3 regions of the Streptomyces sp. NPDC052301 genome follow, and region 2 is predicted to be linked to each of the others. Evidence: riboswitches for the same ligand, from Rfam matches in the RefSeq annotation. Region 2 holds a riboswitch; each other region holds the start of a gene.
The links. A riboswitch is a leader RNA that binds a small molecule or an ion and turns the genes downstream of it on or off. The one in region 2 is predicted to bind S-adenosylmethionine.
Positions count from the first base shown of each region.

Region 1 (7,585 bases), on a different contig from region 2:
GCCCGGCAGGGGTCGTACGACTGCTGCGGACCCTGGCGGCTCAGCTGGACTGAACCTCCCTGAGCGCCCGCAGCTGATCCAGGAACCACTGGGCGGGCGGCAGCGCGGTGGCCGCGGCACCCAGCCGCTTCGACCGCTCCGCCCGCTCCTCCGGCCGCAGGGACAGCGCCTCGTGCAGGGCCCGCGCGGTCTCCAGCACGTCGTACGGGTTCACCGCCAGCGCGTCGGCGCCCAGTTCCTCGTACGCCCCGGCCTCCCGGGACAGCACCAGCGCACAGCCCTGGTCGGAGACGACCGGGATCTCCTTGGCGACCAGGTTCATGCCGTCCCGGATGGGATTGACCAGGGCTACGTCGGCGAGCCGGTAGGCGGCCAGGGAACGTGCGAAGTCGTCCTTGACGTGCAGCACGACCGGGGTCCACCCGGGCGTGCCGTAGGACGAGTTGATCTCCTCGGCCACGCGCTGCACCGCCGCCGTGTACTCCCGGTAGACGGCGAGGTCCTGCCGCGACGGATACGCGAACGCGATGTGCACCACCCGCTCGCGCCACTCGGGATGCTCGTCCAGCAACTGCCGGTACGCCAGCAGGCCGCGCACGATGTTCTTCGACAGCTCGGTGCGGTCGACCCGGACGATGCTCTTGCGCCCCTCGCCGATCTCCGCCCGCAGCGCCGCCATCCGCTCCTCGACGTCCGGCTCGTGCGACCGGGCCCGCAGGAAGTCGCCGTCGGCGCCGAGGGAGTGCACGCCGACCTCCGTACGCCGGCTCCCGCGCAGGTGCTCGACGTGCCGGGGCGCCCCCGACGGCCAGGCCACGCGGTAGTCCTCGGGGTCCAGGCCCTCCGCGCACTTCATGAAGGCCGTCGCCCACCGCCAGGTCAGGAACGCCACCCGGTCCGCGCCGAGCATGCCCGCCAGCAGCTGCTCGCGGATGTCCTCCGGCAGCAGCCCGAAGTACTCCGCGGGCGCCCACGGCGTGTGCGAGAAGTGGCCGATGCGCAGGTCGGGGCGGAGCTCCCGGAGCATTCCGGGCACCAGGCACAGGTGGTAGTCCTGCACCAGCACCGCCGCGCCCTCGGCCGCCTCCTCGGACAGCGCCTCGGCGAACGCCCGGTTGTAGGCCTCGTACGACGCCCACTGGCGCCGGAACTCCGCGTCGAACACCGGCTCCAGCGGGGTCTGGTAGAGCATGTGGTGGACGAACCACAGCACCGAGTTGGCGATGCCGTTGTAGGCGTCCGCGTGGACGGCGGCGTCGATGTCCAGCATCCGCACCCGCTGCCCGCCGCTGTCCCCGGCCGGCAGCAGCCCGCCGTCCGCGCGCCGCACCGCCTCGCGGTCGCCGTCGCCGAGCGCCGCGCACACCCACACCGAGTCCGCGTCGGAGCCGATGGCCGACAGTCCCGAGACCAGCCCGCCGCCACCCCGCCTGGAGCGCAGCGAGCCGCTCTCGTCCACCGTGTACGTAACCGGGCCGCGGTTGGACGCGACCAGCACCTCAGCACCGTGCCTGGAAGCCATGGTCCTCAACCTAGCCCGGCCCGGAAACGCTCAAACGTACGGCTACGCCCGGCACGCGGACGTATACGACCGGAGACGGCCGGTTCACGCCACCTTGCGCTCGGCGTACTCCGCGATCTCCACCATCGGCGGCCGCTCCTCGGTGTCCACCGAGTAGGTGCGCGGCTCGAAGCCGTCCGCGCCCCGCTCGAACTGGGTCAGCGACGGCCGGACCAGATGGCCCCGGGCCAGCCGCAGCTGGGCCGTGCGGTAGATCGCGGCGGCCATCCGGCCCAGCGCCTGGCCGTCCTGGTGCCGGTGCTTGCGGACCCCGACGTCGACCTGGGCCAGCGCCTCCAGTCCCACCAGGTGCAGCGCGTCCACCAGCATGCCGAGCTCCACCCCGTACCCGACGGGGAACGGCAGCTGCTCCAGCAGGGAGCGGCGGGCCGCGTACTCACCGCCCAGCGGCTGCACGAAACCGGCCAGCTGCGGCCAGTGCATGTTCAGCAGCGGGCGGGCCATCAGCTCGGTGACCCGGCCCCCCTGCCCGGCCGCCCCGCCCAGCGGACGGTCGTACATCGCCTTGACCAGCTGCACGTCCGGTTCGGTGAGCAGGGGGCCGACGATCCCGGAGACGAAGTCGGCGGAGAACTCCTTCAGGTCGGCGTCGATGAAGCAGAGGATGTCCCCGCCGGTCACGAGCAGCGAGCGCCACAGGACTTCACCCTTGCCGGGGACGGCGGGAACGCGCGGCAGGATCTCGTCCCGGTGAACGACCCGCGCGCCCGCGGCGGCGGCCACCTCGGAGGTGCGGTCGGTGGAGCCGGAGTCGACGACGACGATCTCGTCGACGAGCGGAGTCCGTTCCACGAGTTCGTGGCGGATGACCGTGACGATGTCGCCGACCGTCTCCTCCTCGTCGAGGGCCGGCAGCACGACGCTGATCGTCTGGCCGCTGCGCTGCTTGGCGGACACCAGGTGGTGGAGAGGGCGGTCGGTCACGGACCAGGAGCGGGTGGCCAGCCAGCGCTCGACTTCTTCCAGCACGGTCTGCGGCTCCTCACTGTTCGTGATCACAGGGCGTGACCGTGTGATCCATCTCGCGGTTCGGACGACTATCTCAACTGTCCTGGCCTTCGGTTACAGTCTTGAACAACGCCGGTGACCATCGCATGTCGGGGGTCGAGAGGCGTTCACAACCGCATACAGCTCATCCAGAGGGGCAGAGGGAAACGGCCCGATGAAGCCCCGGCAACCCTCCAGTCGGTACTCGTAGATCGGCCCGATCAGGCGCGATCGCTCCGCGAGGCTCCCGGCTAGGGAAGGTGCCAAATCCGTCTCACGGCGAAGTGCGTCGTGAGGAAGATGAGGAGAAAGGGCCTCGCCTCCATGGCTGTGCAGACAGTTGCAAGCACCTCCGGTTCCACCGTCGATCTCGGTCCCGCCGCCGCCCTGAGCTGTCGTGAGTGCGGTCACCGGGTACCCCTCGGCCCCGTGTTCGCCTGCGAGGAGTGTTTCGGCCCGCTGGAGATCGCCTACGACTTCTCCGCGTACGACACCGAGGAACTGCGCCGGCGCATCGAGGCGGGCCCCGCGAACATCTGGCGGTACGCGCCGCTGCTGCCCGTCCCCGCCGACGTGGCCGACAAGCCCAACATCAACCCGGGCTGGACCAAGCTCGTCAAGGCCGACAACCTCGCCGCCGAGCTGGGTGTCACCGGCGGGCTGTACGTGAAGGACGACTCCGGCAACCCGACGCACTCCTTCAAGGACCGCGTCGTCGCGCAGGCCCTCGAGGCCGCCCGCGCCTTCGGCTTCACCACGCTCTCCTGCTCCTCCACGGGCAACCTGGCCGGTGCCGTCGGCGCCGCCGCCGCCCGGGCCGGCTTCCGCTCCTGCGTGTTCATCCCGCACGACCTGGAGCAGGGCAAGGTCGTCATGGCCGCGGTGTACGGCGGTGAACTCGTCGGCATCGAGGGCAACTACGACGACGTGAACCGCTTCTGCTCCGAGCTGATCGGCGACCCGGCCGGCGAGGGCTGGGGCTTCGTCAACGTCAACCTGCGGCCGTACTACGCGGAGGGCTCCAAGACCCTGGCGTACGAGATCTGCGAGCAGCTCGGCTGGCGGCTGCCCGACCAGATCGTCGTCCCGATCGCCTCCGGCTCCCAGCTCACGAAGATCGACAAGGGTCTGCAGGAGCTGATCGAGCTGGGTCTGGTCGAGGACAAGCCGTACAAGATCTTCGGCGCCCAGGCCGAGGGCTGCTCGCCGGTGTCGACCGCCTACAAGGCCGGCCACGACGTCGTACGCCCCCAGAAGCCGAACACCATCGCCAAGTCCCTCGCCATCGGCAACCCGGCCGACGGTCCCTACGTCCTGGACATCGCGCGCCGCACCGGCGGTGCCGTGGAGGACGTCACGGACGAGGAAGTCGTCGACGCCATCAAGCTCCTGGCCCGCACCGAGGGCATCTTCGCCGAGACGGCGGGCGGGGTGACCGTCGGTGTCACCCGCAAGCTGCTCAAGGACGGCGTGCTGGACCCGGCGAAGACCACGGTCGTCCTCAACACCGGCGACGGCCTGAAGACCCTCGACGCGGTGGCCGGCACCGGCCTGACCGCCACCATCCGCCCGACCCTGGACTCCTTCCGAGAGGCTGGCCTCGCATGAGCGTGACCGTCCGCATCCCCACCATCCTGCGCACCTACACCGGTGGTCAGGCCGAGGTCGCCGCCCAGGGCACGACCCTCGCCGAGGTCATCGAGGACCTGGAGAAGAACCACACGGGCATCGCGGCCCGGGTGCTGGACGACCAGGGCAAGCTGCGCCGTTTCGTCAACGTGTACGTCAACGACGACGACGTCCGCTTCGAGCAGGGCCTGCAGACCGCCACTCCGGACGGTGCCGGCGTCTCGATCATTCCGGCGGTCGCCGGCGGCTGATCATTACCTTGGGTAACTTCGGTTACCGATGGTGCATTGAATTGCCCCCTCCGTGAGAGAAGCGGAGGGGGCAATTCAGTGTGATTGAGCGCGGTAGAGTTGGGGAACGCGCTCCCGGTCGGACCGGTCGGGAGCCCTGTATTCATGCCGCAGGCCCGACAAGAAGTAGCCAAAGTGCGCGGGTTCTATGCGGCTTTTGTGGCTTTTATGGGGCCCGACTTGCCCTGACTGTGCATGAATTTTCGCCACATTCCGGACCGCTCGCGTCCAGAATTCTCGTCCGATTGACCTGTTGCAGACGGCAGTTGGACAGATACATTCAGCCGCGGTCGACGCGTTCCGGCGCACGCCCCCGTCGATGGGGGGTGAGGTCTGACCCGGGTCCGCGAAGTGTGGATCTGTGCAAGGGCCAGTAATAGGGGAGTTAGGCATGGCTCAGGGCACCGTCAAGTGGTTCAACGCGGAGAAGGGGTACGGCTTCATCGCGGTCGACGGTGGTGCGGACGTCTTCGTCCACTACAGCGCCATTCAGATGGACGGCTACCGCACCCTGGAAGAGGGCCAGCGGGTGGAGTTCGAGATCTCGCAGGGCCAGAAGGGCCCGCAGGCCGACATGGTTCGCCTCAGCGCCTGAACGTTTCTTGTCGACGAAGGGCCCGCACCGGCACAGGGTGCGGGCCCTTCGCCGTGCCCGGGGCCGCTCCGCGCCCGGGCGTGTTCGCGGGCGGCTGAGCGCCCCTCCGGGAGGGCGGAGGCGCTTGCACTCGACCATGCCGAGTGCTAATCATTGCGTTAGCACTCTGAAGGTGAGAGTGACAAAGAAGGACCGGGTCGGTGAGGCCCGCAGGCCACGTGGGGCAAGGAACCACAGGCCGGCGAGCCGTCCGTCGCGGGCGCGGGCGCGGTCCGAAGGAATCACCCCCAGTCCTGGAGGGACCACTTCACATGGCCAAGATCATCGCGTTCGACGAGGAGGCGCGGCGCGGCCTCGAGCGCGGCATGAACCAGCTCGCGGACGCCGTCAAGGTGACGCTCGGCCCCAAGGGTCGCAACGTCGTCCTCGAGAAGAAGTGGGGCGCCCCCACGATCACCAACGATGGTGTCTCCATCGCCAAGGAGATCGAGCTCGAGGACCCGTACGAGAAGATCGGCGCCGAGCTGGTCAAGGAAGTCGCCAAGAAGACGGACGACGTCGCCGGTGACGGTACGACCACCGCGACCGTGCTCGCCCAGGCCCTGGTCAAGGAAGGCCTGCGCAACGTCGCCGCCGGCGCCAACCCGATGGCTCTGAAGCGCGGTATCGAGAAGGCCGTCGAGGCCGTCTCCGCCGCCCTGCTGGAGCAGGCGAAGGACGTCGAGACCAAGGAGCAGATCGCCTCCACCGCGTCCATCTCCGCCGCCGACACCCAGATCGGCGAGCTCATCGCCGAGGCCATGGACAAGGTCGGCAAGGAAGGCGTCATCACCGTCGAGGAGAGCAACACCTTCGGCCTGGAGCTCGAGCTCACCGAGGGTATGCGCTTCGACAAGGGCTACATCTCCGCCTACTTCGCGACCGACATGGAGCGCATGGAGGCGTCGCTCGAGGACCCGTACATCCTCATCGCCAACTCCAAGATCGGCTCCGTCAAGGACCTGCTCCCGCTCCTCGAGAAGGTCATGCAGTCGGGCAAGCCGCTGCTGATCATCGCCGAGGACGTCGAGGGTGAGGCCCTGTCGACTCTGGTCGTCAACAAGATCCGCGGCACCTTCAAGTCCGTCGCCGTCAAGGCCCCGGGCTTCGGCGACCGCCGCAAGGCCATGCTCGGCGACATCGCCATCCTCACGGGCGGCGAGGTCATCTCCGAGGAGGTCGGCCTCAAGCTGGAGAACGCGACCCTGGACCTCCTGGGCCGCGCCCGCAAGGTCGTCATCACCAAGGACGAGACCACCATCGTCGACGGTGCCGGCTCCTCGGAGCAGGTCAACGGCCGCGTCAACCAGATCCGCGCCGAGATCGAGAACAGCGACTCGGACTACGACCGCGAGAAGCTGCAGGAGCGCCTGGCGAAGCTCGCCGGCGGTGTCGCGGTCATCAAGGCCGGTGCCGCCACCGAGGTGGAGCTCAAGGAGCGCAAGCACCGCATCGAGGACGCCGTCCGCAACGCGAAGGCCGCCGTCGAGGAGGGCATCGTCGCCGGTGGTGGCGTGGCCCTGCTGCAGGCCTCCCAGGTCTTCGAGAAGCTGGAGCTCGAGGGTGACGAGGCGACCGGCGCCAACGCCGTGAAGCTCGCGCTGGAGGCCCCGCTCAAGCAGATCGCCGTCAACGGTGGTCTCGAGGGTGGCGTCGTCGTCGAGAAGGTGCGCAACCTGACGGTCGGCCACGGCCTGAACGCCGCGACCGGCGAGTACGTCGACATGATCGCCGAGGGCATCATCGACCCGGCGAAGGTGACCCGCTCTGCCCTGCAGAACGCCGCCTCCATCGCCGCGCTGTTCCTCACCACCGAGGCCGTCATCGCCGACAAGCCGGAGAAGGCCGCCGCGCCGGCCGGCGGCGGCATGCCGGGCGGTGACATGGACTTCTGATCGACCTGACGGTTGATCGCCTGTCCTTCGGACCGAGGGCGGTACGTCCAGCTTCTGGCTGGGGGTGCCGCCCTCGGGCTTTCGCGGTGGGTTCAGTCGGCGTACTCCTTCAGCATCTCGGTGTCGAGGGTGATGCCCACCGGAGGCGGCAGCTCGACGGTCGCACCCCAGGGGCGGGTGGAGCACTGCAGGTAACGCCCGTCCTTCGGTTCGCTGTACACGCTGACCGTGCTGCTGTCGCGGTCGATGAGGAGGTAGACGGGGATCTCGGCCGCCGCGTAACCCACGGGCCTTTCGATGCGGTCACGCTGGTCGGTGTCGCGGTCGTGGGAGGTGATCTCCACGGCCATGAGGGCGCCGTCGGTCGAGGACCAGTTGCCGTGCCCCCTGAAGTGGCCTACGGGTGCGAGGAAACCGTCCGTGATGGCGCGGCCCTTGCGGTGGGCCTCGGCCTTGACGCCCCTCTCGGGCATGAGGTTCAGCTCGGGGCGCTGCTGCATGCACTGACGTAGCAGCCACATGAAGATCTCGCCGTGGTTGCCGTCCGGCATGGCCTTTACGACCACCT
Region 1 is NZ_JBIUBE010000006.1:440,528-448,112, reverse strand. It holds gene otsB (trehalose-phosphatase) at 1-53, shown strand, start outside; gene ACIHEJ_RS19740 (trehalose-6-phosphate synthase) at 41-1,522, opposite strand; gene ACIHEJ_RS19735 (glucosyl-3-phosphoglycerate synthase) at 1,607-2,551, opposite strand; SAM riboswitch class I at 2,712-2,876, shown strand; gene thrC (threonine synthase) at 2,894-4,177, shown strand; gene ACIHEJ_RS19725 (MoaD/ThiS family protein) at 4,174-4,449, shown strand; gene ACIHEJ_RS19720 (cold-shock protein) at 4,880-5,083, shown strand; gene groL (chaperonin GroEL) at 5,395-7,017, shown strand; gene ACIHEJ_RS19710 (Uma2 family endonuclease) at 7,110-7,585, opposite strand, start outside.
Region 1: it holds a riboswitch for S-adenosylmethionine, as region 2 does, so the genes downstream of both, thrC (threonine synthase) here and ACIHEJ_RS04500 (amino acid ABC transporter permease) in region 2, are expected to answer to the same signal.

Region 2 (7,585 bases):
TCATGAGCGCGGGACGGAGGAGGCTCCACCTCAACGCCTTCCTCATGGAAGCGGGCCACCACGAGGCGGCGTGGCGGCTCCCGCACAGCAATCCCCGCGCCGACTTCGACCTACGGCACTGGATCGAACTGGCACAGCTCGCCGAGAGCGCCAAGTTCGACTCGCTGTTCCTCGCGGACGGCCCGGCCCTCATCGGCACCGGCGAGTTCCGCCCGCCCGGCCAGCTCGAGCCGCTGACCCTGCTGACCGCGCTGTCCCAGGCGACCAGCAGGATCGGCCTCATCGCGACCGTGTCCTCGACGTACAACGAGCCCTACAACCTCGCCCGCCGGCTCGCGTCCGTCGACCACGTCAGCGGCGGCCGCGCCGGCTGGAACATCGTCACCTCGGCAGGGGCGGACGAGGCGGCCAACTTCGGCCTCGACGACCGCCCCGGCCACGCCGAGCGCTACGCCCGCGCCGACGAGTTCCTGAAGGTCGCCAAGGCGCTGTGGGACAGCTGGGAGTCCGAGGCCGTCGTCGCGGACAAGGCCGCCGGACGCTACGCCGACCCCGCACGCCTGCACCGGCTCGGCCATGAGGGCACGTACTTCAAGGTGGCCGGCCCGCTCAACGTCGAGCGCCCGCCGCAGGGTTACCCGCTGCTCGTCCAGGCCGGCTCCTCGGAGGACGGCAAGGACTTCGCGGCCCGCCATGCCGAGGCGATCTTCACCGCGCACACGACGTACGAGCGTGCGGCCGGCTTCTACGCGGACATCAAGGCACGGACCAGGGCCTCGGGGCGCGACCCGGACGGTGTCATCGTCCTGCCGGGCATCGTCCCGTACATCGGCTCGACCGAGGAGGAGGCCCGGGCGCTTGCGCGGCAGTTCGACGAGTTGCGCGTGCCGGAGTACGGGCTGCGTCAGCTGGCCGCGGTGTTCGAGACCGAGGCGTCGGTCTTCGAACTCGATCAACCGCTGCCGGAATTCATCCTGGCGAGGCCGAAGCTGGAGGGCTCGCAGAGCCGTTCCGACCTGATCATCGATCTCGCGGTGCGCGAGAAGCTCACGGTCCGGCAGATCATTTCCCGGCTCGGGGGCGGACGCGGCCACTTCGAGTTCGTCGGCACACCCGAGCAGGTGGCGGACACGATCATCGCCTGGTTCGAGGGCGGTGCGGCAGACGGGTTCAACATCATGGCCCCCGCGCTGCCGTGGGGCCTGGCGGCCTTCGTCGAGCACGTGCTGCCGATCCTGCGCGGCAAGGGGTTGTTCCGTGAGGAGTACGAAGGCACCACCCTGCGTGAGCACTACAGGCTCCCGGTGCCCGCGAACCAGTTCCATGGCTGACCCGCTTTCCGGGCCTGATCCTCCCACGGCTGGATCGCTTCCCCCGGGTGACCCGCTCGCGACTCCCGCCGCTTCCACTTTCCGGAGCGGCGGGAGTCCGCCCCCGCTGCGGGTCGAGGGCCTGCGCAAGACGTACGAGGACGGCTTCACCGCGGTGGCCGGCCTCGACCTGGAGATACCGGATGGTGCGTTCTTCGGGCTGGGGCGAGAGCCTGCGGGCCCTTTCGTCTGGGCCTTCTGCGGTGAGCACGCAGCTCGTCGGCACGTCATCCACGCCGACTCGACACCGTCGCCGCGTCCCGACGGTTGCAGTGGGAAACGTGTGGTGACCGTGTCGAGGAGGGCCGCCGTCCATCGGGGCGTCCGCGATGCGGGACGGCCCTCTTGACGCCGATGTCGGTCGGATCGACACTCACTGAGGGAATCCTAGTGAGTAGGTAGGGAAATTATGAGGCGCTTGGAGTCGGTCACCGTCCGAGTGAGCCGTTCGCCTCTTCTGACCTCCCGCCGTCACATCGATCTGCTGCGTGTCTGCAGCGCTATCAACCCCCAGGGCTGAGCCGCGCCCATCCCGCACCGGAGACGCCCTCGGGCGTCGTGCCGTCCGGTGCGTACGGGAGAGCTCCGCTCCCGCACCCGACGTCGCTTCCGCCGCGCGTACGTCCGCGCCCGCTCCCGGGGAGAGTCATGACTGTCACACCGCTGGCCGCCCACGCCGCCGACCGACCCGCGCCCGCCTTCCGGGGCCGGATCGGCCGGGACGCGCGCAGCGGCCACTACGCCGTTCCGGGCCGCTACCGCCTCCATCTGTCGACCGCCTGTCCCGGCGGCCTGCGCCTCGCCGTCACCCACAGCCTGCTCGGCCTCGACACCGTCTGTCCGGCCACCTTCCTGCCCGCGGTCCCCGACTGCCCCGAGGGCGGCCACTCCGTCCTGCGTCCGTTGTACGAGGCCAGCGCCCACCGGTACCCCGGTCCGGCCGTCGCGCCGGTGCTCAGCGACGACTGGTCCGGGCGGATCGTCAGCACCCACGCCCCGGACATCATGCGCGACCTCGACCGCCGGTTTGGCGGCGACCGCCCCTCGCTCTACCCGTGCGGCGCCGAGTCGGAGATCGAGGCCGTCGAGCGGATGTGCGCTCAGGGCATCGAACAGGCCGCGCAGCACGCCGGATCGGCCGGTGGCGCGCCGGTGGAACGTGACACGGCACTTGGCATGCTGCTCGAAACGCTTGGGGCCCTGGAACGCTGGCTCGAAGGACGCACGTATCTGATCCGCGACGAAATCACCGCCGCCGACGTCGAGTTGTGGGTCGCCCTGGTCCAGCTCGACACCGTCCACCGCAACCACCTCGACGCCTCCGCCGTCCAACGCATCGCCGACCACCCGACCCTGTGGGCCTACGCCCGCCGGCTCGCCGCCCACCCTGCCTTCGGCGGCCACCTCGACCTCGACGGCATCGAACGCCGTCACCACGCCCGCTGCCAGGGCCTGGAGGCCGCCGGAGCGGCCGTCCAGATCCTGGACTGGGCAGCACACGCGGCCCGTTAGCCGTTCCACCTGGTGGACCGGCGTTGACATTCGTTCGGGCAATTGTCTTAACTACGGCCCAGAACGGTCATGAGTGTCAGCGACAAGCCCTGGCTTGCTGACCGGCAACCCTCGCTCCGCGGTGGGGTGCCCCAGGTGACGACCGGACCGAAGACGTTTCGGTAAGCGCGAGGCCCACACGGGCCGGAACAGTGATGGTGACGCCATGTACGCAGCTCTCAGGACGGCCACGCGCCGCTCCCAGGGCTGCGTACAGCCGTACCCGAACCCTCTCGTCGCCGATCGCGCCGTCGATCTGCTCCGCGTGAACAGCGCACTGTGTACCGCACCGGGCTGTGCCCGCTGTCGGGGCTGACACCTCCCCGCAGCCCCCGCAATCCCTGACGAACACCGCCCCTGCGGTGTGCCGTTGTCCTCCCCGCCCCTGTTACCTCGCCGTCGTGTGCGCCCCCGCATGCCGCCACGCTTCCGGGGTGTCCGACCCAGCCGGAGCCCACCATGAGTGAACCCCCTGGCGCCACCGTCACCCTCCCCGAGGCGCCGACCGCCGACCAACCATCGAAAGCCCTCACTGCCCAGCGAGTTCTGCCGCTGCGGCGCCCCGGACGCTGGATCGCCACCGCGGTGGTGCTCGTCCTGGTCGCCCAGTTCGTGCACGGACTGGTCTCCAACCCCTTCTACCAGTGGGACCGCTGGGGCTACTGGTTCCTGCGCCCCACCATCCTCGACGGCCTGCTCATCACCCTCGAAGTCACCGCCTACAGCGCGGTGCTCGGCCTGATCGGCGGCATCGTGCTCGCCCTGGCCCGGCTGTCGAAGAGCCCCGTGCTGCGCGCGGTCAGCTGGACCTACGTCTGGGCGCTGCGCTCCATCCCGCTCATCGTGGTACTGATCTTCCTCTACAACTTCAGTGCCCTGTACAAGACGTTGAGCGTCGGCATTCCCTTCGGCCCGGCCTTCTTCTCCTTCGACGAGTCGAAGCTCGCCACCGACATGGTCGTCGCCGTGATCGGCCTCAGCCTCAACGAGGCCGCCTACGCGGCCGAGGTCGTTCGCGGCGGAATCCTGTCCGTCGACCAGGGTCAGCACGAGGCGTCGGCGGCGCTGGGCCTGCCGAAGGGCTACCAGTTCCGGAAGATCGTCTTTCCGCAGGCGCTGCGCTCGATCATCCCGAACTACGTCAACCAGCTCATCGGCCTGATCAAGGGCACCTCGCTGGTCTTCTACGTCTCCCTGCTGGACCTGTTCGGCTCCGCGCAGACCATGGGTTCCACCTACCCCGGCGACATCGTGCCGCTGCTGCTGGTCGTCACCGTCTGGTACCTGATCCTGACCAGCGTCGTCTCCGTCGTCCAGTTCTATGTCGAGCGGTACTACGCCCGCGGTGCCACCCGCGGCCTGCCGCCGACGCCGCTGCAGAAGCTCCGCATCGGGCTCACCGGCCTGCGGGAGCGCATCCGCCGGGAGGCCGCCGTATGACCGCCGACACCATCGAGGCCCTGGCGGACGTCGAGGCCGCCACCGTCGAGGTGCACAACGTGCACAAGTGGTACGGCACCCATCGGGTGCTGGACGGCGTGGACCTGACCGTCCGCCCCGGCGAGGTCACCGTGATCCTCGGCCCCTCCGGCTCCGGAAAGTCCACCCTGTTGCGGGTCATCAACCACCTGGAGAAGCCCGAGACCGGCTACGTCAGCATCAATGGCGAGCTGATCGGCGTGAAGCGGCAGGGCGAGCGGCTCAAGGAGCTGAGCGAGCGGGCCATCCTCACCCAGCGCGGGCGGATCGGGTTCGTCTTCCAGAACTTCAACCTCTTCCCGCACCTGACCGTCCTGGACAACGTGGCCGCCGCCCCGGTCGCCACTGGCAGGCTCGGCAAGTCCGAGGCCCAGGAGCTGGCCCGCGAACTGCTCGGCCGGGTCGGCCTCGGCGACAAGACCGGCGCCTACCCGCGCCAGCTCTCCGGCGGCCAGCAGCAGCGCGTGGCCATCGCCCGCGCCCTCGTCCTGCGCCCCGGCGTCATCCTCTTCGACGAGCCCACCTCCGCCCTCGACCCCGAACTCGTCGGCGAAGTCCTCGCCGTCATCAAGGACCTGGCGACCAGCGGCACCACGCTTCTCATCGTCACCCACGAGATCGGCTTCGCCCGCGAGATCGCCGACCGGGTCGTCTTCATCGACGGCGGCAAGATCATCGAGCAGGGCCCGCCCTCCGAGGTCCTCGACAAGCCGCGCCACGTGCGGACCAGGGACTTCCTCAGCAAGGTCCTCTGACCCGCCGCACCTTTCAGACCTCCCCCCACGCCACCCTCATCACCTCCAGCGACAAGGAACGGCCATGTCCACCCAGTTCACCCGACGCAGCCTGATACGCGGCATCACCGCGGCGACCGCCGTCGCCTCCCTGGCCACCGGGCTCGCCGCCTGCGGTGGCGACAGCGACGCGGCCACCTCCACCGACAGCGCCGCCAAGTCCGGCGAGGTCGTCATCGGCCAGGTCTCCAACGGCGCCGCCCAGCAGACCTCCATCAACGTCTCCGAAGTCAAGTCCATCAGCGCCGAACTGCCCGCCGCCGTCAAGAAGAGCGGCAAGCTGGAGGTCGGCATCGGCGCCCTGCCGGCCGGCTTCCCGCCGCTGGCCTACGTGGGCGGCGACCAGAAGACACTCACCGGCGCGGAGCCCGACTTCGGCCGCCTGGTCGCCGCGGTCCTCGGCCTCCAGCCCGAGGTGAAGAACTCCACCTGGGAGAACCTCTTCGTCGGCATCGACAGCGGGAAGGTCGACGTGGCCTTCTCCAACGTCACCGACACAGAGGAGCGAAAGAAGAAGTACGAGTTCGCCTCCTACCGGCAGGACAACCTCGCCTTCGTGGTGCCGAAGAAGAGCACCTGGAACTTCGACGACAACTACGAGAACCTCGCCGGCAAGACCGTCTCCGTCAGCTCAGGCACCAACCAGGAAAAGATCCTCCTGGAGTGGAAGGCGAAGCTGACCAAGGAGGGCAAGAAGCTCACCGTCAAGTACTTCCAGGACAGCAACAGCGTCTACCTCGCCCTGTCCAGCGGCAAGATCGACGCGTACCTGGGCCCCAACCCCGGCATCGCCTACCACAACCGCCAGGTCGCGAACACGCCCAACGCCACCCGCACCGCAGGCACGTACTCCGGTGCCGGCGCGAGCCTGCAGGGTCTGATCGCGGCCACCGCGAAGAAGGACAGCGGCCTGGCCAAGCCGCTCGCCGACGCCATCAACTACCTGATCAAGAACGGTCAGTACGCCGAGTGGCTCAAGGCCTACAACCTCTCCAACGAGGCCGTCGCCAAGTCCGAGGTCAACCCGCCCGGACTGCCCCTCGACAACTCCTGACCATCGCGTGACCGGACTCCACCGCCGCCTCGCGGTGGAGTCCCCGCGCGCCGGACACCCCGAGCCGCACCCCGGAGACTGCCACACCATGTCCGTGACCAGCATCGACGCCAGCTCCTCGCACATCCTGGACAACCCCGCCTGGGCCGCGCTCACCGGCCCCCACGTCCACTTCGCCCAACGGATCGGCCACGCCGCCCGCTATCAGCAGGACGTGGCACCCTTCTACGCCCTCTCCGACGAGGACGACCCGCGCGCCTGGGCCGACCTCGCCGCACTCGTCGGCCCTGGCGGCACCGCCGCGGTGCGGGGCGTGACCGAGGCGGCGGTGGGCTGGGAGGTCGTGCGCACCGGACACGGCGTCCAGCTCGTGGACACCGCCCTGCGCGCCGAGCCCGACCCCGAGGCCGTACGGCTCGGCCCCGGCGACGTGCCCGAGATCCTCGACCTGGTCGCCCGCACCGAGCCCGGCCCCTATCTGCCCCGCACCGTCGAACTGGGCACCTACCTCGGCATCCGCCACCAGGGCCGGCTGATCGCCCTGGCCGGGGAGCGGCTGCACCCGCCGGGCTGGACGGAGATCAGCGCTGTGTGCACCGACCCCGCCCACCGCGGCCGGGGCCTGGCCACCCGTCTGGTCCGCGCGGTCGCCGCCGGCATCAGGGAACGCGGCGAACGCCCCTTCCTGCACGCCGCGGCCACCAACGCGAACGCGATCCGGCTGTACGAGTCGATCGGGTTCACCCTGCGCCGCCGTACCGTCTTCTCGCTCGTCCGGCACACCGGGGCCGCCGCGCTGGAAGAAACGGCATAGCCGTGCCGTTGTCCTTGTCGAAGGTGAGTGCATGGTCCGCTCGGACGGAGGTGCGACACGTGACACGTGTACTGCGTGCCGTCCGCCTTCACTCCCGGCCCCACATCGACCTCCAGCGCGTGGCCGGCTCCCTCTGTAGCTCCTGACCCCGTTTCCCCAGCCGCCGTGCGCCCCGACTCCCGCGGGCCGGCGATCTCGTACGGACCTCCAGGAAGGCACCCTCGTGTCCACAACTCCCGCTTCCCCCCTGCACCTTGCCGTCGCCCTCGACGGCACCGGCTGGCATCCCGCCTCCTGGCGCGAGCAAGCCGCCCGCCCCCGGGACCTGTTCACCGCCGGCTACTGGGCCGACCTGGTCGCCGAGGCCGAACGCGGCCTGCTCGACTTCGTCACCCTTGAGGACGGACTCGGCCTGCAGTCCTCGCACTACGGTGAGCCGGACGGCCGTACCGATCAGGTCCGCGGACGCCTGGACGCCGTACTGATCGCGTCCCGTATCGCACCCTTGACCCGGCACATCGGA
Region 2 is NZ_JBIUBE010000002.1:186,173-193,757, reverse strand. It holds gene ACIHEJ_RS04520 (aliphatic sulfonate ABC transporter substrate-binding protein) at 1-6, shown strand, start outside; gene ACIHEJ_RS04515 (LLM class flavin-dependent oxidoreductase) at 3-1,331, shown strand; gene ACIHEJ_RS04510 (putative leader peptide) at 1,780-1,890, shown strand; gene ACIHEJ_RS04505 (glutathione S-transferase C-terminal domain-containing protein) at 2,019-2,882, shown strand; SAM riboswitch class IV at 2,948-3,056, shown strand; gene ACIHEJ_RS04500 (amino acid ABC transporter permease) at 3,381-4,361, shown strand; gene ACIHEJ_RS04495 (amino acid ABC transporter ATP-binding protein) at 4,358-5,155, shown strand; gene ACIHEJ_RS04490 (transporter substrate-binding domain-containing protein) at 5,220-6,248, shown strand; gene ACIHEJ_RS04485 (GNAT family N-acetyltransferase) at 6,337-7,062, shown strand; gene ACIHEJ_RS04480 (putative leader peptide) at 7,065-7,208, shown strand; gene ACIHEJ_RS04475 (LLM class flavin-dependent oxidoreductase) at 7,286-7,585, shown strand, end outside.

Region 3 (7,585 bases), on a different contig from region 2:
TTGCCGGCGAACTTCGCCCGGCGGTTGGGGGCGAACCGGGCGTACTGCCGCAACTGGGCGGGCAGTTCCGCCACGGTCAGCCCGCCGAAGCCGTCCGAGACGATCTGCACGACCCGCCGGCGCACTCCGTCGGGCAGCGGACGGTCAAGCACCTCAGCGGTGCCGTCGCCCGGCCCCCCGCCTGCGGTCTCCACCATCCGTCACACCCCACTACTTCACTTCTGCCGCGTCACTTCCGCAGCGTCACTTCTTCGGGCCGTCCCGCTCAGGAGCCGGCGCCCGGCCTGTCCACGAGTTCCACCTGGTCCACGGCGTTGCACCAGCGGCAGCGCACCGCCTCGATGGTCTCACTGACCACCTCGCGCTCCTCCACCGTCGGCTCACCGGCCAGATCGAGGTGGACGTACTCGACGACCTTGGACGAGCGGGTCACGTCGAACCGGGTCAGGTTGCCGCAGAGGGTGCAGCGCCATCGGGTCGTAGCGGTCGGCAGGGGAACCGTCATCGTGGCAGTCCGCTTCCTTCTCGTTCTCGCTCCCGCGCCGCCGGCCGACGCGTGTGGCTCGTAACCCTACGGCCTGGCGCCTGGTCGCCGCTGGTCCGTCCACGGCGGCGAGGCGCTCTGTCAGCTTGCGTCCCGTTACGTCATGCTCTGTGTTCATGATCAGCGACTGGAGCACGGCGGCCGGCCGGACCCTCAGGGCGGTACGCAGCACATCGGCACCCATGACGTACGGCCTCATCGTCCTGTGCGGTCTGATCTTCGTCCTGGGACCGGCCTCCGGGCTGACTCCGGGCTACGGCACCGGGGACGCCCTGATCGCCGCGCAGCGGACGTACTTCCGGCGCTGGGGCGTGGTCCCGGCGGAGCTGTTCGACGGTCCGGCCCGGCAGGCCCTCACGCCGGCGACGGCCCTGTTCGTGCACGGCAGCTGGGTGCATCTGCTCGGCAACATGCTCTTCCTCTTCGTCTTCGGCGCGATGACCGAGGAACGGATGGGCCGGGTGGAGTTCACCCTCTTCTACCTCGGCTGCGGCTACCTGGCCCTGCTGGGCTACGCGGCCGCCAACGCCACCTCCGAGCAGTCGCTGGTCGGCGCCTCCGGGGCGATCTCGGCGGTTCTCGGAGCGTTTCTCTACCTGTTCCCCCGGGCCCGCGTCACCAGTCTTCTGCCGTTCCTGTTCTTCGTGCCGCTGCGCTTCCCGGCCTGGGTGGTGCTGCCCTTCTGGGCGGGCCTGCAGTGGTTCGCGGCGGGCCGCGCCTCCGACGGGCCCGGCGTGGCCTACCTCGCCCACCTGGTCGGCTTCGGTCTGGGCTTCGGCTACGCGTGGGCGCGGTACGGGAAGGGGAGAGGCGCGAAGCGCGGCCTCGGAGGGGCGGTGGGGGGAGACGGGCGGGCGACTAGAGTGAAGTCCGCCCCAGCTCCGGCACCCGAGGGAGAGAACCAGCCGTGATCACCGCGATCGTCCTCATCAAGACCAGCGTGGACCGGATCCCCGAGATCGCGGAGCAGATCGCCGCGCTGGACAGCGTCAGCGAGGTCTTCTCGGTCACCGGCACCTACGACCTGATCGCGATGGTCCGGGTCAGCCGGCACGAGGACCTGGCCGAGGTGATCCCCGGCCGGATCAGCAAGATCCCCGGCGTCGAGGGCACCGACACGCACGTCGCCTTCCGCACCTACTCCCAGCACGACCTGGAAGCCGCGTTCGCCATCGGCCTGGACAACTGATCGGCCTGGACACCTGGGAAGACCGGGTACGCACCCGCTCAGCCGCTCACGTCCACGGCGGCGATGCCGGTGCCGGAGGGTACGTAGAGACGGCCGTCGCGGACGACGGGGTCGTGCTGGTCGTCGCCGGCGCTGTGGCCGAGGGACGCGCTCCAGCGCTTGCGGCCGTTCAGGTCCAGGGACCACACCCGGTCCGCGGCCCGGGCGTACACGGTCCCGTCGGCCACCACCGTCCGGGGCGCCACCCCTCCGCCCGCGACGGAGCAGTGCCAGGCCTCGGAGCCGTCGGCCGCCCGTAGGGCGTAGACGGAGTCCTGCTCGGTGCCGACGGCCAGCGAGCGCCCGGCCGCGGTCAGGGCGCCGCGGTTCGCCTCCGTGCGCCACAGCCGCCGGCCGTCCCCGGCGCGGAAGCCCTGGCGCAGGGTCGCGGAGTCGGTGAACAGGGTGGTGCCCGCCAGGGCGGTGACCGTCGCGTCGGCGCCGCCGGACACCGACCACCTGCGGCTGCCGTCCCGTGCGTCGAACGCCAGGAGCATCTCGCCGTAGCTGCCCGTGTAGATCACGCCGTCCGCGACGACGGGGACGCCGGTAGGGCCGCCCGGGGTCCTCACGGTCCACGGGGTGCTGCCGTCGGCGGCGTAGCGCCGCAGCCCGCCCGCGTCCGTGCCGCCGACGGAGACGAGCACGTCGTCACCGAGCAGGACCGGGACCGCGTACGCCTGCTCGCCGAGCTCGTGCGTCCACTGCGGGCTGCCCGACAGGTTCACGGCGGTCAGCCGGCGGACGTCGTCGGCGTGGAAGCCGACCACGCAGTACACACCGTGCCGGGTCGCCACGGGCGTGTCGACGTCGTCGCCGAGCCGGACCTTCCAGCGCCGGGAGCCGTCGCGGGAGACGGCGTGCAGCACGCCGCCCGAGGTCCCGACGTAGACGACGGAGCCGTCCGGGGACAGCGCGCAGCAAGGTCCGTCCAGGCCGCCGATGCCACCGACGTCGTACTGCCAGCGCAGCACGGCGGAGCGGCTGGTGCCCTCGACGCCGTCCATGCGCCCCTGCCGTTCCTGCACGGGCGAGCTGCCGCTGCTCTCCGCCGTGGTCATGCGCCGCCAGAGCCAGTCACCGGCTCCCGCCCCGGCCACGACCACGGCCCCGCTGCCCAGGACCTTCAGCAGCCGGCGCCGGCCGGGGGCTATGGGGCCGAGGGGACGGGAGAGCTGGGAGAGGGCGGTGGTGTGCGTGGCGGGTACGGCGGGCGGACGTTCGGCGGTCCGTGGCTCCGTGGCCGGGGCGAGGTACTCGACGCCGCTGGGGCGGGGGTCGGGGGCCGGCTGCGGTCGCGCCGCGGGGCCGTACCAGCCGGGGTGCACGGCGACGCGCAGGGTCTGCCGGGTGAAGCCGGCGCCCGCCACCACGTCCGCCGGCAGCGGGCGCTTCAGCGGATCCTCGTGCAGGCAGGCCGCCACCAGCGGGCGTGTCCCCTCCGGTACGCCGGACAGGTCGAAGTCACGGGTCAGGATGCGCAGCAGGATCACCGAGTCCTGGCCCTCGCCGAAGGGCTCCCGGCCGGCCGCCGCATAGGCGAGGACCGCGCCGAGGGAGAAGACATCGCTGGGCGGGCCGACCTGGCCGCCGTTACGGATCTGCTCCGGGGAGACGTAGCCGACCGAGCCGACGACGGCTCCGGTGCGGGTCAGCGAGGTCGCCTCCAGGGCCCGTACGATCCCGAAGTCGATGACGCGGGGCCCGTCCGGGCCGAGCAGGATGTTGGACGGCTTCAGGTCGCGGTGGACCAGGCCGCCCGCGTGGATGGCGGCGAGCGCCTCACCGAGCGCGGCGGCGAGCACGCGGACCGCCTGCTCGGGCAGCGCGCCGTGGTCGAGGACGGCGTCGCGCAGATTCGGCCCGGGCACGAACTCCGTTGCCATCCAAGGCCGTTCGGCCTCCGTGTCGGCGTCCACGACCCGGGCCGCGAAGGTGCCGGCGCCCCCGACGGTCTGTGCGGCGCGCACCTCGTGCCGGAACCGGGCGCGGAAGGTGCGGTCCTCGGCGTGCTCGGTCCGTACGACCTTCACCGCGAGCCGGAGTCCGGTGCGCGACTCGGCGAGGTAGACCTCGCCCATGCCGCCGGCGCCGAGTCTGCCGAGGACTTCGTACGGGCCGACGCGTCGTGGGTCGGTTGCGCGCAGCGCGTGCACGTGGTGCTCCCCCTGGATCAACTGCTGCCCGGGCCTGTCAGACAGGCCCTGGGGGAGTGTATGCGGCACCGTCCGCCGTGCTTCGCCCAGCCGTCACACGGCCGGGACGCAGCGGCCGTCCTCCGTGCGGTACGTCCACTTCGCGCCCTGGGTCACCAGTTCCCGCACGGCGGTCACGAAGCGCTCGACGTGCTCGTCGGGGGTGCCCGCGCCGAAGCTGACCCGGATGGCGTTCAGGGACTTCTCGCCGGGGGCCGCCTCGGGGGCACCGCACTCGCCCTGGGTCTGCGGGTCGGTGCCGAGCAGGGTGCGGACCAGGGGGTGGGCGCAGAAGAGGCCGTCGCGGACACCGATGCCGTACTCGGCGGAGAGGGCGGCGGCGAAGTGGGAGCTGTTCCAGCCCTCGACGACGAAGGAGATGACGCCGACGCGCGGGGCGTCGTCGCCGAAGAGGGAGAGGATCCGGACCTGCGGGACCTCGGCCAGGCCCTCGCGGACCCTGGTGATCAGGTGCTGCTCACGGGCGACCAGTGTGTCCCAGCCGGCGTCGGTGAGGGCCTTGCAGGCCGAGGCGATGGAGTAGGCGCCGATCACGTTCGGGGAGCCGGCCTCGTGGCGGGCCGCACTCTCGTGCCACTCCACGTCCACTCCCCCGTCGGTGCGCCGGGTGACCTTGCGGCTGGCGCCGCCACCCGCGAGGTACGGCTCGGCCGCGCGCAGCCAGTCGGCGCGGCCGGCCAGCACCCCCGAGCCGAAGGGGGCGTACAGCTTGTGGCCGGAGAAGGCGACCCAGTCGACGTCCAGGTCACCGATGTCCACCGGGTGGTGGGGCGCCAGCTGGGCGGCGTCCAGGACGATCCGGGCGCCGTGGGCGTGGGCGGCGGCGGCCAGTTCGCGCACCGGCCACAGCTCACCGGTGACATTGGAGGCGCCGGTGACGCACACCAGGGCCGGGCGCTGGGCCCCTTCGATGGACACAGGGCGGTCGGCGAGGGCCCGCTCCAGGGTCTTCACGGCCTGCTGCGGGGTGCGCGGGGCGTCGAGGCAGGTCACGTGGGCGTCCTGCCAGGGCAGCAGGGACGCGTGGTGCTCGGTCTCGAAGACGAAGACCTGGCAGTCGGCGGGCAGGACGCGGGCCAGGAGGTTGAGGGAGTCGGTGGTGGACCGGGTGAAGATCACCTGGTCGTCGGCGCGGCAGCCGAGGAAGTCGGCGACCGTCCCGCGGGCGTTCTCGAACAGGTCGGTGGAGAGCTGGGAGAGGTAGCCGGCGCCGCGGTGCACGCTGCCGTAGTACGGCGCGTAGGCGGCGACGTCGTCCCAGACGCGCTGCAGGGCGGGGGCGCTGGCCGCGTAGTCGAGCGCGGCGTAGGTGACCTCGCCGCCGGTGACGAGCGGGACGGTGACGTCCCGGCCCAGGACGGCCAGCGGGGCACAGACGGACTGATCGGCGGCAGCGGTGAAGACGGACATGGGTGAACTCCCGTGGGCAAGGTGACACCACCGCGCGAGCGGACGTGGCTCGAGCGCGGTGAAGTGAAGGAAAAGGGGATGCGGAGGCGGGGCTCTGCGGCCCTATCGCATTCGCTTGCTCACGGAAGGCTCCCTCGAACGACCAGGACCCCTGGTCCCGCGCTCTCAGAAGCGCGCGAGGGGTCCGCGCTTGCCGTAGACCTCGCTGCCTACGACCTGGTCTTCACCCGGGGCACCCCGCCACGGACGGAGGGTTGCCGGACAGTCGGCCGGGGCCTCATGACTGTCACTCATGACCTGGGCAGGAACCTACGCGAACCGATCAGCGGCCCGCAACCCGTGTCCGGATCGCGGGACACCGCCCGGCGTCGCCGTCACCGGACGACGTGGTGCCGGCGTGACCGCCGCGACCAGCGCACACCGAACAGCACCAGATCGGCGACGAGGACCACCGCGCCGACGAACAACAGGAAGGACAGCCCGTGCGCCGCCACGCCGATGAGCCCCAGAATGATCGCCACGATGATCAGGAGCAGGAAGAGCACCATGGTCACCACATCCTCCGACCGGGCCGGTCAGCCGCGCGCCAGACGGCGCCCCTGGTCGGCGCCGGCCTGGTAGGGCCTGTCGTAGTGTTCGAAGATCTCGTGTTCCCGCTCGACCGGCAGGACGTCGTCCACGCCGATGGACGGCGCCTTCCGCACCTGCCCGCGCGGATGGGCCACCTGCACGTAGCCGGGCCCGAGGGTCGCCTCGTCGAGGGGGACGAAGACGAGCCGGTGCCGGGTCGGCATCCCGGTACGGACGGTCACCATGGCGGGTGTGTCGGTGGTGGTGTCCACGTAGACCGCCTCCAGGGCTCCGATCTTGCGGCCCCTGGGGTCGATCACGTCGTGGTTGCGCCACTCGCGGACATCGGCTGAGTGGATCATGCCTCGCTCCTCGCGGTCCGTCCTCCCGGACGCCGCGCGCCGAACCGGAGCGGCCGCGGGAGAGCCACCACGTCTTCACTCTACTCCCGCACCCCCTGCGGCCGACGGCCCCGAACGCGTCCGCGGCCTGAGCCGCGGACGCCGCCCGGTGTCACGCGTTGCTGACGGCCACCCAGCGCTCCAGCACCCGCTTCGCCGCGCCCGAGTCGATGGACTCCGCGGCCTTCGCCATGCCGGCGCGGAGCTGGTCGGCGAGCGGGGCGTCCGTCGGGTCCAGGGCGACCAGGGCCGCCGCGGAGTTGAGCAGGACGGCGTCGCGCACGGGGCCCTGCTCGCCGTCCAGCAGGCGGCGGGCGACCTCCGCGTTGTGGGCCGGCTCGCCACCGCGCAGCGCCTCCACCGGGACCAGGTCGAGCCCGGCGTCCCGGGGGTCGAAGGACTCCTCGGAGACCTTGCCGTCCCGGACCACCCAGACCCGGGAGGTGGACGTCGTCGTCAGCTCGTCCAGGCCGTCGTCGCCCCGGAAGACCAGCGAGGAGTTGCCCCGCTCGGCCAGCACCCCCGCGACGATCGGTGCCTCGCGCGCCACGGCCACACCGACCGCCTGCGCCCGCACCTTCGCCGGGTTGGTCAGCGGGCCGAGCAGGTTGAACACCGTCCGGATGCCCAGCTGGCCGCGTGCGGCGCCGACATGACGCAGCGCCGGATGGAACTTCACGGCGAAGCAGAAGGTGATGCCGGCCTCCTCCGCGACCTCCGCCACCCGGCGGGGCGTCAGGTCGAGGTTGACGCCCAGTCTCTGCAGGACGTCGGACGAGCCGGACGCCGAGGACGCGGCCCGGTTGCCGTGCTTGACGACCTTCGCGCCCGTGCCGGCGACGACGAGCGAGGACATGGTGGAGATGTTCACCGTCTTCGCCCCGTCGCCGCCCGTGCCGACGATGTCGACGGTGCGGCCGGGCACCTCGATCACGTTCGCGTGCTCGTACATCGTGCGGACCAGACCGGTGATCTCCTCCACCGTCTGGCCCTTGGCCCGCAGCGCCACCGCGAACCCGGCGATCTGCGCGTCGGTCGCCTCGCCGCGCATGATCCGGTCCATCGCCCATGCGGTGTCGTCGGCGGACAGGTCGTGCCCGTCCAGCAGGCCGTTCAGCAGGGCGGGCCAGGAGCGGCCCGCCGCGGTGTCGCCTCCAGCGGGGGTCACAGCGCTCATCAGCCGCTCCTGGGTGTCGTACCAAATCAGTGGTTGATC
Region 3 is NZ_JBIUBE010000004.1:325,245-332,829, reverse strand. It holds gene ACIHEJ_RS12495 (NYN domain-containing protein) at 1-197, opposite strand, end outside; gene ACIHEJ_RS12490 (hypothetical protein) at 266-505, opposite strand; gene ACIHEJ_RS12485 (rhomboid family intramembrane serine protease) at 661-1,455, shown strand; gene ACIHEJ_RS12480 (Lrp/AsnC family transcriptional regulator) at 1,452-1,733, shown strand; gene ACIHEJ_RS12475 (PQQ-binding-like beta-propeller repeat protein) at 1,772-3,928, opposite strand; gene ACIHEJ_RS12470 (aminotransferase class V-fold PLP-dependent enzyme) at 4,022-5,398, opposite strand; SAM riboswitch class IV at 5,580-5,696, opposite strand; gene ACIHEJ_RS12465 (hypothetical protein) at 5,773-5,952, opposite strand; gene ACIHEJ_RS12460 (PRC-barrel domain-containing protein) at 5,974-6,330, opposite strand; gene trpD (anthranilate phosphoribosyltransferase) at 6,482-7,546, opposite strand.
Region 3: it holds a riboswitch for S-adenosylmethionine, as region 2 does, so the genes downstream of both, ACIHEJ_RS12470 (aminotransferase class V-fold PLP-dependent enzyme) here and ACIHEJ_RS04500 (amino acid ABC transporter permease) in region 2, are expected to answer to the same signal.